DNA from 3 places in the Mesobacillus sp. AQ2 genome. Region 1 is predicted to be linked to each of the others. Evidence: riboswitches for the same ligand, from Rfam matches in the RefSeq annotation. Region 1 holds a riboswitch; each other region holds the start of a gene.

Region 1 (5,443 bases):
AAAATCACCAGACCAATCATAAAGAAAGGAAAAATGATTTTTATATACTCCCAGCCGCGCATCGATACGCTGCCGAGCAGCCAGCCAATGATTTGCCTCAGCTCTTCGCCTGAGAGAGCAATCATAAGCGAAATGAACGATCCGAGAAAGGAGCTTAAAATGATTCCCGTCAAAATAATGGTTTCCACCCTGAGCAGCCTGTCGACTTTCCGGGCAAAAAACAGCACAAACAACACAGTGGCGAATGCGAACAGAATGCTGAGCACCGGCAAGGTAAAGGCACCGATCAGCGGCAGTGAAAGGCCAAAAAACAGCGTAACGACAGCACCAATGGAGGCACCTGATGAAATCCCGAGCGTATACGGATCTGCCAGCGGATTTCGCAGCAGGCCCTGGAATGCGGCACCAGCGATCGCCAGTGACGCACCAACTAAGCCTGCCAGCAGCACGCGGGGCAGCCTGATTTCCATAACAATACTTGCATGCATGGGATCGATTCCCTGTCCCTGAAATCGGAAAATGTCAGCACCAATGATTTTAATGATAGCGGGTACAGGAATGGAAACCGTTCCGATTGATATTCCCAGCAGCATTGAGATGATCAAAAATGCTGCAGCAAAAACATATGCTAATCCTTTATTATTTAAAAACGTCCGGGTAAATGGCTTTTGCAAGTACCTCCGCTCCTTCAGCGAGCCTTGGGCCAGAACGGGTAACAAGATCGGAGTGGACATCGAATACCTGCTGGTCCTTGACCGCTTTTACATTGTTCCAGCCCTTCCGCGCAAGCACCTTCTCAACTGGCTTTTCCGTATAATATCCATAGGTTGTCACAATGACATCCGGATTACGCTCAACCATGACTTCCGGGTCGACTTTCGGCCAGCCTTCCATGTCACCGGCAGCGTTCTTCGCACCAATCAACTCAAGCATTTCATTGATAAACGTATGATTGCCGGCTGTGTAGATTTCCGGTTCAGGCGAGACCTCAACAAATACAGTCTTTTGCTCTTCTGGCTTAATGGATTCAGCTTTCTTTTTCAGTTCTGCGAAGCTGCTTTTCATCGAATCTACTAGCTCGGCTGCTTTTTCAGTCTCACCAATCGATTTTCCAATCATCTCGATTGACTGATACACTTCTTCAAATGACTGCGCATCATTCACCACGACAACCGCAATTCCTGCGTCCTTTAGTTGCTGCAGACCTTCTTTGGCCGTGTCTGCGGTGGACCCAGGGGCAAGGACAAGATCCGGCTTCAGCGAGATCATTTTTTCAATATTAAACTCGATTCCGCCGACTTTTTCCTTAGACATTGCTTCTTCTGGATAATTGTCGAAATCTGTGACGCCGACAATTGCGTCCCCGCTGTCAAGCGCATAAACGATTTCCGTGTTGCTCGGAATCAGGGAAATGATCTTTTCAGGCTTTTCTTCAATGACAACTTCTTCATCAAACGCATCTTTTACCGTGACAGGAAATCCTGTCTTCTGTTCCTGCGCGTTTTTTTCACCTTCCTTTTTTTCTGGCTGTGCATCAGTAGCGCAGCCAGCCAGGATCATGGCAGCCGCCACCCATATCAACAATAATTTCTTCATTTACTTCTCCTCCATTTTTCGATCAGCTTTGTCTAATCAGGCTGTTGATTTTCGTTCCAGGCGCTTCGCTTTCCGCGGGGCTGGCGCTGAGCCCGCAGGACACTGAATAGCCTCCTCGAGTTAGCCCACGCACGATGGAAATGCGTTAGCATTTTCGGAGGAGTCTACGCGACTTCCACTACAATCAACAGGATGCTAAGTACCAGCATTGTTCTTCAACAAAACTAATAATATAAAATAAAAAACATCTCCACCTGAAGGGGAGATGTCCGAGTAAGCAAATGTTTTATAAAAAAGACATAAAGCCTGTCGGCACCTCCCTATCCTCGTAGGTTTGCTTGGTGCAATGGACAGGCAGGTCTCCTGGCTCATGGTCAATGCTCGCTGCGCCTTCCCATACATTTGTACAGTGGCATGTTGCAGCTTGCTCCCATTTACAGTGGCGGGACCGCGTTGGATTTTCACCAACTTCCCTATTAAGTCTTGTTATAAAAGACACCTGTTCAGATCGTTATGTAATTTTCCGCTCCAACTCATTATACACGAATTGCCAAAAGTTGCTGCAAAAATTTTGTTTTTTCGACTTATTGTGCAAGCAAGCTCCATTCCTTCAACTTTTTATCGAAAACAAGTCTGCCGTCAGGATTGCTGCGGCTTGCTTCTTTATATTCATCCTGCATATCATCCATGTTGGCAAAATCTCCGATAATCCAGATCGGTATTTCAATCTTGTTGCGGTTCTGCTGGATATTCTTCAGCGAAAACACAGCCCCTTCCTTCAAGGCTGGTATCAGTGATTTCAGGATTTCCTTGCTTACAGATGGATAGGACTTCTTTTTCCGGATTCCAAGCAGCGTTTTTTCCGGTTTCATTTCTCCGAGTTTTCCTGACAGGACATTGCCAAGCATGCGGAAAAAGTCATTGAAATTGCGGTAATAGATCTTATTGAACCAGCCGTCCTCATTGGACAGGTACACAAAACGATTATTAAGCTGATTGTAAAAAGGCAGCTTCAAATGATGCTTGATATGCCCGAGATAAAGAAGTTCGGCAATTTCCTGGGCCGTCAGCACATTCAGTGCTTCCACTTCCTCAAAATCAATCCAGCAAAAATCCCCATATGCATGTACATTGGCTCCTACCAGCTTTTCGGCACTATCTCCTGGTACATACTCAAATAAAGTATGCCTGTTGAATTCGCCATCCTCATAGCGATGCTTCAACAGCAAAAGATGGTTAAATGGATCAGGCAGCGACCTCGAAAATTCATGGAATTCGATTCCGTGCGAAAGTACATAATGGTCCCGTTCGTTCATGTGGAGATATAATAAATCCCTGCTATAAGGATGGTTCTTTTTCAACAGCAAAACCTCCCGGAAAATTCTAAGCTGCAGAATGCCAGCGGCTCCGTACAAATGACGCTTCTTCCATTCTAACAAAAACGGTGGAAAATATCTTATTTTGAATCCTCAAAAACATAATTATTATCCACCTTTCCGATTAAAAGAATCCCTTTTCAAAAGAAACTAAACCCTCCTGTCATTCGTCTAATACTTATAGGGACATATTACCTGCTCAGGGATTGTGAGGATAATATTCGTCTGCTAGCATAAAATGGTAATACATTCTCGTACAGGCGAAAGATACCTGGTAAACGATTATTGTAAAAATGATTTTGGACAGGGTGTAGCAAATGGATAAATCCACAAAAAAATTCGACCGCTTTGATTGGACGTTAACACTTCTCTTATTGCTGTTTTTTCTGACAAGCTGTCTCGCCATTTATAGCGCCCAGAAGACCGGGCAATATGTTGGCCAGAACTTTTTATATAAGCAAATATTCTGGTATGTCGTCGGTTCAGGTATCATTGCAGTAGTAATGATGTTCGACAGTGAACAATACCGCAAGCTCTCCTGGTATTTATACGGCTTCGGAGTTTTCCTGCTCGTCTTCCTGTTTTTCGCTCCTGCCAGCATTGCCGAAGAAAGAAACGGGGCCAAAAGCTGGTTTTTCATCGAGCCATTCGGTTCAATCCAGCCTTCTGAATTCATGAAAGTCTTTTTGATTCTTGCCTTGAGCAGCGCCATCTATACCCACCATAAAAATCATCCTAGAAAGACACTCCAAACAGATTTCCTGCTGTTCATCAAGCTTGGCCTTATCACCGCCTTACCGTTAGGGATGATCATGATGCAGCCTGACCTCGGAACTTCCCTGGTCGTGATTGCGATTTTCACAGGAATCATCCTAGTTTCAGGCATTACGTGGAAAATCATCCTGCCTCTCTATGGCGGTGGAGCTGTACTTGGGGCCGGCATTCTGTATCTCGTCATCTGGAAGCCTGAGATCCTGAAAAAATACCTGGGGGTAAAAACGTATCAGTTTGGGCGCATCTATGCCTGGCTTGATCCGGAGAGCTACCCGGAATATGGCTACCATCTGCTAAAATCCCTCAGTGCGATTGGCTCTGGCATGCTGACTGGAAAAGGTCTCAATGGCAGTGAAGTCTATATTCCTGAAAGCCATACAGACTTTATTTTCAGTGTCATTGGCGAGGAATTCGGCTTTGTCGGCGGCAGTTTTGTCATTAGCCTGTACTTTCTGCTTATCTACCATCTGACAAAAACGGCACTGGATACGAATGACCCTTTCAATACCTATATTAGTGCAGGTGTCATTAGCATGATTACTTTCCACGTCTTCCAAAACGTCGGAATGACCATCCAGCTGCTGCCGATAACGGGAATCCCGCTGCCTTTCATCAGTTATGGGGGAAGCTCGCTTATGGGCAATATGCTGGCGATGGGGCTGATTTATGGAATCCGGTTCCATCATAGAACCTATATGTTTGCCTCAAGAGACAGGAGTTTTGATCTATGAAGCTAGTAAGCAATTATCGTGATAATAATGTTTTGAGGGGAAGTTTCATCCAGCTTGCCTCCGACATTTTCGGACTTGATTTTACCAACTGGCATGAAAAAGGGTATTGGGGAAGTCGATATATTCCGTTTTCCTTTACGGATGGCGGTCGGGTGATCGCGAATGTATCGGTCAATGAGCTTGAGTTGATCATAGCTGGAAAAAGCCTCAAAGCCCTGCAAATTGGTACTGTAATGACGCATCCTGATTATCGCCATAGAGGGTTGTCAGCAAGTCTGATGAACCATGTGCTGGCCGAATATGAGGGAAAGTATGATTACGTGTATCTGTTCGCCAATGACAGCGTGCTTGATTTTTACCCGAAGTTCGGTTTTGAACGGGTTGAGGAGCACCAGTTTTCAACGATAATTCCTTCTAATACAGACCGGGCAGGATTAAGGAAACTGGAGATTCCGGCAGATCTTAAGCAGATTGAAAAAATTGTTTATGGGAGAGCGCCAGTTTCCCAGGCCTTTGCGACTGCAAACTCTGGCGGCATCACCATGTACCATATCCTGAATGTTTTTCCCGACCATCTTTATTATGCTGAGAAAGAGGACGCGATTGTCATTTTCACGGAAGAGAACGGTCAGGTCCAACTGTATGATGTAATCAGCACCTCGCCGGTGAATATCACCAATATCCTTCCTGCAGGGGAAGTTGTCTTTCATTACACACCTGACTACAAGGATTTGGACTTTCGATCACTTCCTTTTAAACGGGACGGAGAATTATTTGTAAAAATTGGCATCGGACAAGAGTTCCCGCGTTTTTTCAAGCACCCTCTCACATCGGAGGCATAAATGAAAAAAGGCTGAGACCAAGCTTACGGATTTGGTTTTGAAGTAGAAAACATCAAATATCAGTCTGAAGACTGGCAGCCACTTATGGATTGACTTGTTAAAATGTCTGCAGGTTTATATGCTG
Region 2 (5,443 bases), 2.1 Mb from region 1:
TCTCCGGCGATCCGATCCACCAATTCTTTTATGAATTCTTCATCTTTTATCTCCAACGTCCGTAATAAGATAATCATACTGCAGTCCGTTTGGATCCCTGTCTCGAAAGGATAATGCCAGGCACCGTTGTCTGATTGGTCCTGGATCAACTGATCAGCGATTCTGTTCATTTCCTTATATACCCGATGCCTCATATAACCGCTCCTCTCCTAAGTATTCATCTTTGTATTCATATTCCTTGTGCAAAATGAATATGCATTCCTTTGATGGGAATGAATGATCCACACAAAATGAACGTTTATGAAGGATGATGCCGTTCTTGCTTAAATCTTTCTCAGATGTAAAAAAAGAATTAAAGAAAAAGTCGAAAAAGAAAGCTTTCGGTCATCTGCCTGATTTATCAGAAAAAGATAAAGGATGGATTTATTTTATAAAAGAGCAGACGAGACAACTCAATCGAAACAATGTAACACGGACGCAGGCGTATTTTGATTTTTATCTTCAGCACCCTGAAATACATTGGGCATTTCTCGGACATATGGTATCGCGAAACGTCGGATGGAACATGACGGATTTAAAAGGGGAGTTGCTGACAAAGCTTTTATCTGATAAGGATCAGAAAGACTTTTTTTCCTTTTTGGAGCGCGGCAGCTGGTTGATATTTCAAGATGTGTATCCTCAATTTTTGATCTATGACCTGAGTGTGAGAGGCAGAAAGGAAATGTTCCATCTTTTACGTTATTTTCATGTTTCCACCTTCATGGAAACGATGTGGCGTTACTTTTGGAACAGTGGTGATCAAGCTGCATTGGCGTTTGCGATGGTGATCAATGAACAAAGCTATCTGGAAAAAAGATTGATCCAAAACCAGCATTATAAAAAAATCGTAACAGGTACGGTCAGCTTTAAAATGTACGATTTTTTGAATTTCAACAATATCATTTTTCCCTGTTGTGCCGGGAACAAAAAGGTGAAAGCTTCACTTAATGGCGGCACGTTGCGCTACTTCACTTCGCTCCACGAGAGAATTTTATTCGGAAAAAAGTTGTATTCGCTTCTTTTTCAGCAAGAAAGAATTCTGGCTCGGGTCTTGAAATGGGCCCATGAACACCCTCACACGGGCTCAAGAAAAGATTATTGGCCACATTTGTTTAATGATATCAATGAATCTTTTCCCCGTTCCCTTTATAAGCGACGGGTCAAGAATTGCGAGTTGAGAAAGGGGGCAGAGCGGCTATACAGCCCGCCCTTGAAATACGCCTGGCCGGATACCCCTCATGAAGAGGCAGAGAGCGGGGATTGGTTTGAGGATTGGCATGTACTCGATTATTTTCATAAGGAAGTCAGTGTGGATGGAGAGATTTTAACTAATTATTGCAAAACCATTGAAAAAATTGAACTTGCAGTCATGGCGAAGGAAGCCATTCTATTGCGAGAAGAATAATCAAACATGAGCAGTTTCTAAACAATATTAGGATAGTCATAACTTTAAAATCAAAAGGCTATATTGATGTCTTTTGATTTTTTATTTATGGTATCCTACTGCTTTTGACCCTTATTAAAATTTAATTTTAGATAATTTATCCAAATTCACACTTTTTTCGACATGAATTGTGTATAATTGAAACCAGCGGAAAATTTAATACATAAAGAATCTGGTGTCTGCTAGACGAATTTGAGTAGTTTAGAGACTTAATAGGGAAGTTGGTGAAATTCCAACGCGGTCCCGCCACTGTAACTGGGAGCTTCAAGCTTTATGCCACTGTACTGTTTGTATGGGAAGGCGCTTGATAGCAATGACCAGAAGCCAGGAGACCTGCCTGATTCTTCGCTTCACAACCTACGAGGATAGGAGGTGTTTGGGAACGATTCTGGCTTTTTATTAGAGGAACCGATACAAACATCTCCATGAGTAAAATGGAGGTGTTTTTTTAGTTTTATAGACCGATTTTTTTTGTTGTGCAAAAAGTTTGTTTTGAAAAAAATTGAGAAGATAATTCGGAGGAATGACAGATGAAGAAATTGAATGCATTTTTATTCGCACTATTATTAACAATTGGCGCATTGGCAGGGTGTGGTAATGCTGAGCAGTCCAACGCGGGAAAGACAAATAAAACTGAAACGGTTCAACAGGAAGAAGCAAAGTTCCCAGTGAGCATAAAGGATGGAACTGGACAAGAAGTCACAATCGAATCGAAGCCTGAAAAAATTGTTTCCCTGATTCCAAGCAATACAGAAATTGCATACGGGTTAGGTCTTGATGATCAAATTATTGGAGTTTCTGATTTTGATAATTTCCCTGAAGAAGTGGCCGAGAAAGAGAAAATTGGCGGAATGGAATTTAATGTTGAGAAAATCATTTCTTTAAAGCCTGATCTGGTCCTTGCACATGCTTCAGGTGCACATACGTCTGGTGCTGGCCTCCAGCAGCTTAAGGATGCCGGAATCACTGTCCTGGTAGTCAACGACGCAACGACATTCGATGCAGTCTATGAATCGATCAGCATGATTGGTACTGCCTTAGGTGAACAGGAAAAGGCCGATACTTTGATTGCAGACATGAAGAAAAAGATTGAAGAAATCAAAACACAAGCAAAGGAAATCAAAGAAGAAGACAGAAAGTCCGTATTTGTTGAAGTATCACCAACACCGGAAATTTATGCAGCTGGCAAGAAAACCTTCATTGACGAAATGCTGCAAATCATTAATGCGGATAACACTGTAAAAGAAGAAGGTTGGCCAAAGCTGGACCCAGAGGCCATCATTAAGAGTAATCCGGATGTGATCATCACGACGCATGGATACTATACCAATGAGCCGGTGAAAAATGTGATAAGCCGGAAAGGCTGGGACAAGATCACTGCAGTAAAGGAAAACCGCGTGGTTGATGTTCATTCCGATAAGGTGACAAGAACTGGGCCGAGATTGACAGAAGGAGTAGAGGAGCTTGCCAAAGCCGTTTACCCGGATGTTTTTAAATAATTTGCAGAAGATCACAAAAAAGCTGGCACAGTCAATGGCTGCTGCGCAGGAAATAGGCTTGAATCCAGCAGGCTGCTCAGATGAACCAGCACAAGTAAAAATAGGAGAAAATCATCTTAAGATGAAGCAAGATTACATTGTCTTGAATTCTCCACTCCCATTAAGAACGATGTCTTCAGGAGTTGTCGGAGCGGGAACCGGCTGGTACAGCACTTTTGTAAACCGGCATGTGGACAAAGGGTATGACTGCAGCGACCATAGGGAAGAAATGATCCAATATTTGAAGGAGCAGGGATTACAGCCTGAAGATACGGTCGGGATGATGACGGCAGTCATGCTAGAAGATGTATCCTATAAGCACTATCAGGCAGAAGGATTTTCAATCTTTATCGTTGTTACGGCAGGTGTTGGAAACGCTGTAGACGCCACGAAAAGCAGTGAGTATTATTCTTTTGATATGTCGCCTGGAACGATAAACATTTGGATATTCGTCAGCGGAGAACTGACTGAGGAAGCTTTCATTCAGAGCATCATGACAGCTACTGAAGCGAAGACAAAGGCGCTTCACGATCTGGAAATAAGGGATAAGCTATCAGGGTCAGTGGCAACAGGTACATCCACTGACAGCATCCTGGTTGCCTCAACACAGCAGGGGCAAAAAATTGACTACGCCGGCACGATTACTCCCCTGGGACGAATCATTGGCAGGGGAGTCCATGAATGTACCGTGGAAGCAATCAGGAACAGCAAGAAAAGGGTGAAGACATGATCTTTAATCACCTTATCGCCGTGACACTGGCGGTCATTCTTGATTGGTATATTGGTGATCCGCCTGACTGGCCGCATCCGGTGAAATGGATGGGAACGCTTATTTACAAATTAGACAGTAGAATGAATAGAGGCAGCGGCAGAAAAGCCAAAGGAATGGCAATGGTCGCTGCCGTCCTGTTAATTGTTGGAGGCATCGGTGTTCTGCTTACATCATTCTTTTACTTCCTGCATCCCTTAGCAGGAATCCTGTTGGAAGCTGTGATGATTTCGACTGCAATTGCTCAAAAAAGCCTGATAGAAGCCGGATTATCGGTCTATTATCCACTTGCAGACCATGATTTGAAAGAGTCGAGGCATAAGCTATCCTGGATTGTTGGCCGTGATACAGAGCAGCTTGAAGAACCAGAAATTGTCCGGGCTGCTGTCGAGACGGTTGCCGAAAATACGAGCGATGGCATCACAGCCCCACTATTCTGTGCCGTAATTGGCGGTGCACCGCTTGCGCTTATGTATCGGGCAATTAATACCTGTGATTCGATGGTCGGATATAAAAATAATCAATACTTGGACTTTGGCTGGGCATCGGCAAAACTTGATGATTTGGTGAACTGGGTGCCAAGCAGGATTACTTCACTTTGTATGGTCATGATGAACCGCCCGCTTTACATCACAAGAATGGCAGCCTGGAAAATGGTCAGGCGCGATGCCAAGAAGCACCCGAGCCCAAACAGCGGCTGGGGCGAGGCAGCGGTGGCAGCCATATTGGGTGTCCAGCTCGGGGGCACAAATTATTATAAAGGGATTGTTTCAGAACGCGCTGCGATGGGCGAAGCACTAGTTATATTAGAGAAAAATCATATTTTAGCAGCAAACAAAATAGTAACAGCGACTGTTCCGCTTTTTCTGGCAGTGCTGTGGCTTGGGGGGATTCTTGTTGAAATGGCCATCTCATGGTGCCAATCCACACTATTTATTTGAAGCAATGAATCTGCCGGTTCCAAAGGAAAAGCTGGATTTCAGCGCCAACATTAATCCGCTTGGTCCGCCTCCTGTGTTAAAAGAGAATTGGTTTCGGCTTCTTGAGTCTGTTATGGAGTATCCAGATCCACATGGGACGATTTTAAAAAGTAAGATTGCAAAAAAAGAAGGATTGCACGAAAGCCATGTCCTGCTTGGGAATGGTGGTGCTGAAATCATTTCGCTGATTGGCAGGATGCTTGCTGGAAAGCGGGCGGTGATTGTCCAGCCTTCTTTTTCGGAATATGAAGAAGCTTGCAGGGTGAGTGGCTGCCATGTGCAGTATCACAAGCTAGATGAGGGATGGGAATGGAGGGATGATAATTTAAATGCAAAGCTAAAGAGCGCAGATGCTTTATTTCTTTGCAATCCCAATAATCCAACTGGAGTGTATTATTCAAGGTCCACTATCCTTTATTTGCTGGAGGAGTGCAGGAGGCATCAATGCTTGCTGATCTTAGATGAGGTGTTTTACGACTTCCTTGGAAAATACGAATCTATCACACATAACATAAAGGAATATCCTAATCTGCTCATCATCCGTTCGATGACAAAAATGTTTGCAATACCTGGATTGAGGCTTGGCTACTTGCTTGCAGATCCAGTTGTCATTAGCAAGATAGCAGCATTCCAGCCGCATTGGAGCACAAATGCGATTGCCCTGAAAACAGGT
Region 3 (5,443 bases), 220 kb from region 1:
ACTGGAATCTTGTAATCTTTCTTTTCCTCAGAATATTCGAGCCTGAAAATTGGATCAATACTTGCTGTCGAACCCGCCAGAATCGATGTTGAAGAGTTAGGTGCCACCGCCATCAGGTAACCGTTCCGGATGCCATTCTGCTTTACCTCTTCGGCTAAATCATCCCATCTTTCACCGTTGTACTGTCTCTTCTCGAAAAACTGTCCTGTCGACCAATCGGAACCTTCAAAATAAGGATATGCCCCTTTTCCTTTTGCCAGCTCAAGGCTTGCGCTGATGGTTAAGCAGGCAATCTCTTCATAGAGGGCATCACAATATTCTGCCGCCTCTTCGCTTTCCCATTTGATTCCTTTCAGAGCCAGAAGATGATGCCAGCCGAATGTTCCCAGACCGATTCCCCGATAATTCTTGTTGGTTATTTGTGCCTGCAGCACAGGGATTTCATTGATATCGATGACATTATCCAGCATCCTGACTTGAATATTGATCACTCGTTCAAGTACATCATCCATTACACTTTTGGCAAGGGAAATCGAGGACAGGTTGCAGACGACAAAATCACCCGGCTTTTTATAAATTAAAATTCTTCCGTCCTCGATTGTTTCTTCTTCAAGGAGAGTTGGGCTCATGTTCTGGGTGATTTCCGTGCATAGGTTGCTGCAGTAAATCATCCCTTTATGGTGATTGGCATTCAGCCTGTTGACCTGATCCCTGTAAAACATGTAAGGCGTGCCGGTTTCTAGCTGAGAGACCATGATCGATTTAAAGATTTCAATTGCCGGCACCACTTCACGTGACAACCCTGGATGGTTGACGCATGCCCAATACTTTTCCCGGAATGAACCTGCACCCTTTTCCTCATCAAAATGATCTTCAAGCGAAAATCCCATTACCCGCCTTACTTCATGTGGATCAAACAGATACCAGTCGCCCCGTTTTTCTACCTGTTCCATAAATAAATCAGGAATGCAAATGCCTGTGAATATATCATGGGTCCGCTGGCGCTCGTCACCATTGTTCAGCTTTGCATCAAGGAACGGGAAGATATCTTTATGCCAGACATCAAGGTAAACAGCAATTGCACCCTGCCGCTGCCCTAATTGATCGACCGAAACCGCGGTGTTATTCAGCTGTTTCATCCACGGGATCACTCCGGAACTGATTCCTTTGAAACCTTTGATATCACTGCCGCGGCTTCTGATTTTGCCCAGGTACACGCCTATGCCGCCGCCATTCTTGCTCAAGGTTGAGATATCCGTGTTGGAATCATAGATGCTTCTTAAATCATCCGCTACCGTATCAATAAAGCAGCTCGACAGCTGGCCATAGCTTTTGCCAGCATTCGCAAGTGTCGGTGTTGCTACGGTCATATAGAGATTGGACAGCGCCCAGTATGCCTCCTCTACCAATCCAAGCCGCTTTTCCATCGGTTCTTCTGCCAGCAAGGTCATCGCGATGATCATGAATCTCTCCTGCGGCAGCTCCGCAAAATCGCCTTTTTGAGTGCGTGCAAGATACCTTTCCGCCATCGTGGCAAGCCCTATGTAGGTAAATAATTTGTCTCTCTCGGGATCGATCACTTTTTCAAGATATTCGATTTCTTCCTGGGAATAAGCCTTTACTATTCGGCTATCATAAATCCCAATTCCTATCAGTCTATTGATTAAATCATAGAAGGATCCATAACCAACTCCTTCCCGAAATCCTGCACTAAGCTTGTACAATTTCTTCAAGTAAAAGCGTGCTGCCACATAGGTCCAGTCAGGTTCAATACGGCCGATTCGTTCGACTGCTGTCAAAATTAACATGTTCTCGAGTTGATCGTCTGTCATATTCTTGGCTTCAAGGACCTGGTCGACCTTTTCTTTGAATGGTGAAAAATTTAATTGAGGGAACGATTGTTCAATTTCTGCAATCCGTTTGGCTGAATGATCATCCTTTACTTGAATTTTCATCGATGACTCCTCCTGCTTGTTTACTTTTTTTCTTTTCCAGCCTATGCTGCTTTCTCATGTCCGCCGTGTTGAACAGCTCCCATTCTTCAATACTTTCCGGAATGACCCCGGCGACCGGAACGGGCACACCTTTTTCATCCTTTGCCACCATGGTTAAAATCGAGGTGGTCGTCAAAGTCTTTTTACGCGTATTCAAGTTCTCGCTTTCCACTTTCACGAACACTTCCATCGACGTCCTCCCTGTTGAAATCACCACAGCTTCAAGCGTTAAGATATCGCCCACTACTGCCGATGACAGGAAATTCACTGAGTCAATCGAAGCCGTAACAACTGCCATCCTGCTGTGCTTCATCGCTGCAATCGCTGCGATTTCATCAATATAGGACAACACGGTGCCGCCAAAAATCGTTCCAAGATGATTCGTGTCCGGAGGCAAAACCAGCCGGTTCTGCAAAGTCCTGGACACATTTGTAGATAATCCTTCCATTCCTGACCTCCTGTTTGAAAAATGCTCCCTGAAAATGAGAAAAACCCATCTCGAAAGATGGGTTTAAGTAACGTTGATCAATTAACACCTCATATGTATCTGCAAAACTACATGAGCCTATCAATTTATCCCCGTAATACCTTCCCAATTCCCGAAGAAGATAACACGCATAAATATGGCAGGTCTCCTGACTTGTGCTTCACCCTACTTTAAGGCCTTCCCATCCATTTTTAAGACAGTGGTTCATCCTTATTTCGTCAGCACTTACAGTTGCGGGAACAGTTCTGGACTTTCACCAGATTCCCTATTAAGTCTTGTTCAGACACCATACTTACCGGCAATTTCAATATTTAGTTATATTAATCTCTTTCCAACACAATATATCGTGTTATGAATTGATAGTAAATCATCTCTGAGGGTTTTTCAACTATTTTCATAACAGCACGCCAATTATGAGTGTGGTCGATATATTGCGAAATGTGGTCGATAAATCTTTAAATGTGGTCGATAAAATCAAAAATCCGCTGATATATTTGGAAATATGGCCGATATAATTAAATTTTCGCCAATAAATTGAAACGCTGATGCTTGGAACATAACCCCGCAAGCGGAGAATCCCATGGGGGCCGGCCACGCTCAACCTGAATTCGCTTATTATCAATAAATTTAATCAAACGTTTGATTAAACATTACGGGCACAAAAAAAATCCACAAGAAGAAGTCTTTTGTGGATTTAAGTTTTGGCCATGCCTCGAGCGCACTTATTCAATCATCTCGGATATTGTTCACCTACCAAAGATTCTATTTCGCATTCTCATCAGGTTGATGAATTCCGAAGACATTTCCTTCAGTATCGTTATAATATCCTTGCCACGCCATTCCAGGGAGGGCATATTTCGGTATTGACACATTGCCGCCGTTTTCGAGAATTTTCGCTTCAGTTTCATCATAGTTTTCTACTCCCATTGTGCATGCAAATCCATTTAATGCTTGGTTAGCTTCTGGAGGAGCACTCTGCCGCTGCATTAATGCACCATTGATTCCAGGCTCTTTTTCATCGCCAGTCACAGCACCGAAGTATGGCATTCCTGCATATTCACTCCAATCTTGAAATGACCATCCGAATACCTCTCCATAAAACTTCTTAGCCCGATCCATATCACTCACATGAATTTCAAAATGAACTAATCTACCCATGATAACCTCCTGAATAAAAATTAGATGCTATTTATGTATATCGTGAGGACAAACTTATCTCCCTTTATTATAGGATATCCAAACAAATATATTCAATATTTTTAAAAATCTAACTTTTTATTCATCACCATGTATTGGCAAAACGGTAGAATCCTTAATTTCCCTCAAAGCAAGGCTTGTTTGTATCCTGGTGACCCCCAGCTCATTCAGCTTTCTAATAAATATCTCCAGGCCTTTGCGATCCTTGCAGGCAACCTTTAGCAGATAATCATACTCGCCTGATAAGCAATGACACTCGAGGACTTCCTTCATTGCTTCCAATGAACCTTCCAGTGATGCGAGCTTTTCAGCCTGGTGCATATTGGTGCTTATAAATACAAAGCATAGCAAATCAAAACCAAGCTTCTCATGATTTAAAATCGCGACCTGCTTTTTGATATATCCTTCAGACTCCAATCTCTTGATTCTTGCATGAACCGCCGGTGCCGATAAATTCACACGCTTTGACAGTTCAAGATTGCTTAGCTGTGCATCCTTTTGCAGTAAATCCAAAATTCTAATATCCACATTGTCCAAAACTTTGCTGACAATCGACTCCATGACTCATCACCCTTTTCAATTATTCAAAAAACAGATCTAACCACTATTCGAAAATGAATTTTTTAAACTAAAAACCTATATTACTTTCATTTATTTCAAATAATATAAATTATACAAAATATCATTATGTTTTTTAACTAAAATGTTAAAATAATTCATATGAACAATGTCATTGTGCACAATGGCTCTTTTAGAAGGGGAGCTAAATGACGTGAAATATTATATCTTATTGCTACTGACCAGCTTTCTTTGGGGCGGTAATTTTATCGTGGGAAAAACGCTAGTTGAGCATGCTTCCCCTGCCACCCTGACCATCCTAAGATGGGCTATTGCAATCATCTTCCTGATCCCGCTTGTCTGGCGGATAGAAAAAAAGCTGATTCCTCCAAAGGAATCGATCCTCCCGTTATTTTTGATGGGGGTCACTGGCGTGGCCTTGTTTCAGGCATTGCAATTCATGGCCCTGGAAAAGACGTCGGCTACCAACGTCGGTTTAATATCGACGTTAAACATGTTTTCAATTGCTGCATTCTCTTTCTTTTTTCTAAAGGAAAAAATAAACTCTCTTCAGGTCCTTTCAATGGTCGTCTCATTATTTGGCGTTTTGCTTGTTCTTTCAAAAGGAAATTTCGAGTCATTGTTTGCCTTGAAGGTCAACACTGGGGATATCTATATGCTGGCAGCAGTGGGCATGTGGGGAATGTATTCGGTCTTTAGCAAATGGGCGATGGCATCCGTTACACCGATGATGTCCACCCTTTATTCTGGCATTTTCGGTTTGCTGGTCCTTCTGCCTTTTACGATTTCAGATTTCACAGTCACAAACGTAAATGCATCATTCATCCAATCTATTTTATATACAGGCCTGATCTCCACAGTCCTTTGCATGGTCCTATGGAATATCGGGGTAAATAAACTCGGCCCAAGTGCCGCCGGGCTGTTTCTGAATTTCAACCCAGTATTCACAGCTGTTTTAGCCTTTGCTTTTTTGGGTGAAAAAATGACATGGACCCAGGGCGCCGGCAGTATCATCGTCATCGCAGGCTGCTTCTTATTTACCTTTTTGAAAAACAAGCCTGCTCCTTTAAAAGAAAAGCAGCTGGCAATTTCTAGACCTATTTTAGCTGGAGAGCCAATCAAGCAAAGAAATTAACAAAGAACAGCCTTATCCATAACCGAATAAGGCTTTTTTATGTTTCTGGAT

Evidence for each region. Region 1 has a riboswitch for cobalamin ahead of QNH36_RS01190 (ABC transporter substrate-binding protein). Riboswitches for the same ligand answer to the same signal wherever they lie in the genome.
Region 2: another riboswitch for cobalamin. It lies ahead of QNH36_RS11430 (ABC transporter substrate-binding protein); the one in region 1 lies ahead of QNH36_RS01190 (ABC transporter substrate-binding protein).
Region 3: another riboswitch for cobalamin. It lies ahead of QNH36_RS02195 (acyl-CoA thioesterase); the one in region 1 lies ahead of QNH36_RS01190 (ABC transporter substrate-binding protein).

What each region holds. Positions count from the first base shown of each region.
Region 1 is NZ_CP126080.1:212,864-218,306, reverse strand. It holds gene QNH36_RS01195 (FecCD family ABC transporter permease) at 1-674, opposite strand, end outside; gene QNH36_RS01190 (ABC transporter substrate-binding protein) at 640-1,596, opposite strand; cobalamin riboswitch at 1,933-2,114, opposite strand; gene QNH36_RS01185 (hypothetical protein) at 2,181-2,957, opposite strand; gene QNH36_RS01180 (FtsW/RodA/SpoVE family cell cycle protein) at 3,290-4,477, shown strand; gene QNH36_RS01175 (GNAT family N-acetyltransferase) at 4,474-5,319, shown strand.
Region 2 is NZ_CP126080.1:2,285,734-2,291,176, forward strand. It holds gene shc (squalene--hopene cyclase) at 1-194, opposite strand, end outside; gene QNH36_RS11425 (DUF2515 family protein) at 311-1,444, shown strand; cobalamin riboswitch at 1,640-1,838, shown strand; gene QNH36_RS11430 (ABC transporter substrate-binding protein) at 2,014-2,982, shown strand; gene QNH36_RS11435 (adenosylcobinamide amidohydrolase) at 2,948-3,751, shown strand; gene cbiB (adenosylcobinamide-phosphate synthase CbiB) at 3,748-4,731, shown strand; gene cobD (threonine-phosphate decarboxylase CobD) at 4,688-5,443, shown strand, end outside.
Region 3 is NZ_CP126080.1:432,290-437,732, reverse strand. It holds gene QNH36_RS02200 (ribonucleoside-diphosphate reductase subunit alpha) at 1-1,955, opposite strand, end outside; gene QNH36_RS02195 (acyl-CoA thioesterase) at 1,933-2,442, opposite strand; cobalamin riboswitch at 2,603-2,787, opposite strand; gene QNH36_RS02190 (VOC family protein) at 3,244-3,639, opposite strand; gene QNH36_RS02185 (Lrp/AsnC family transcriptional regulator) at 3,757-4,239, opposite strand; gene QNH36_RS02180 (DMT family transporter) at 4,451-5,392, shown strand.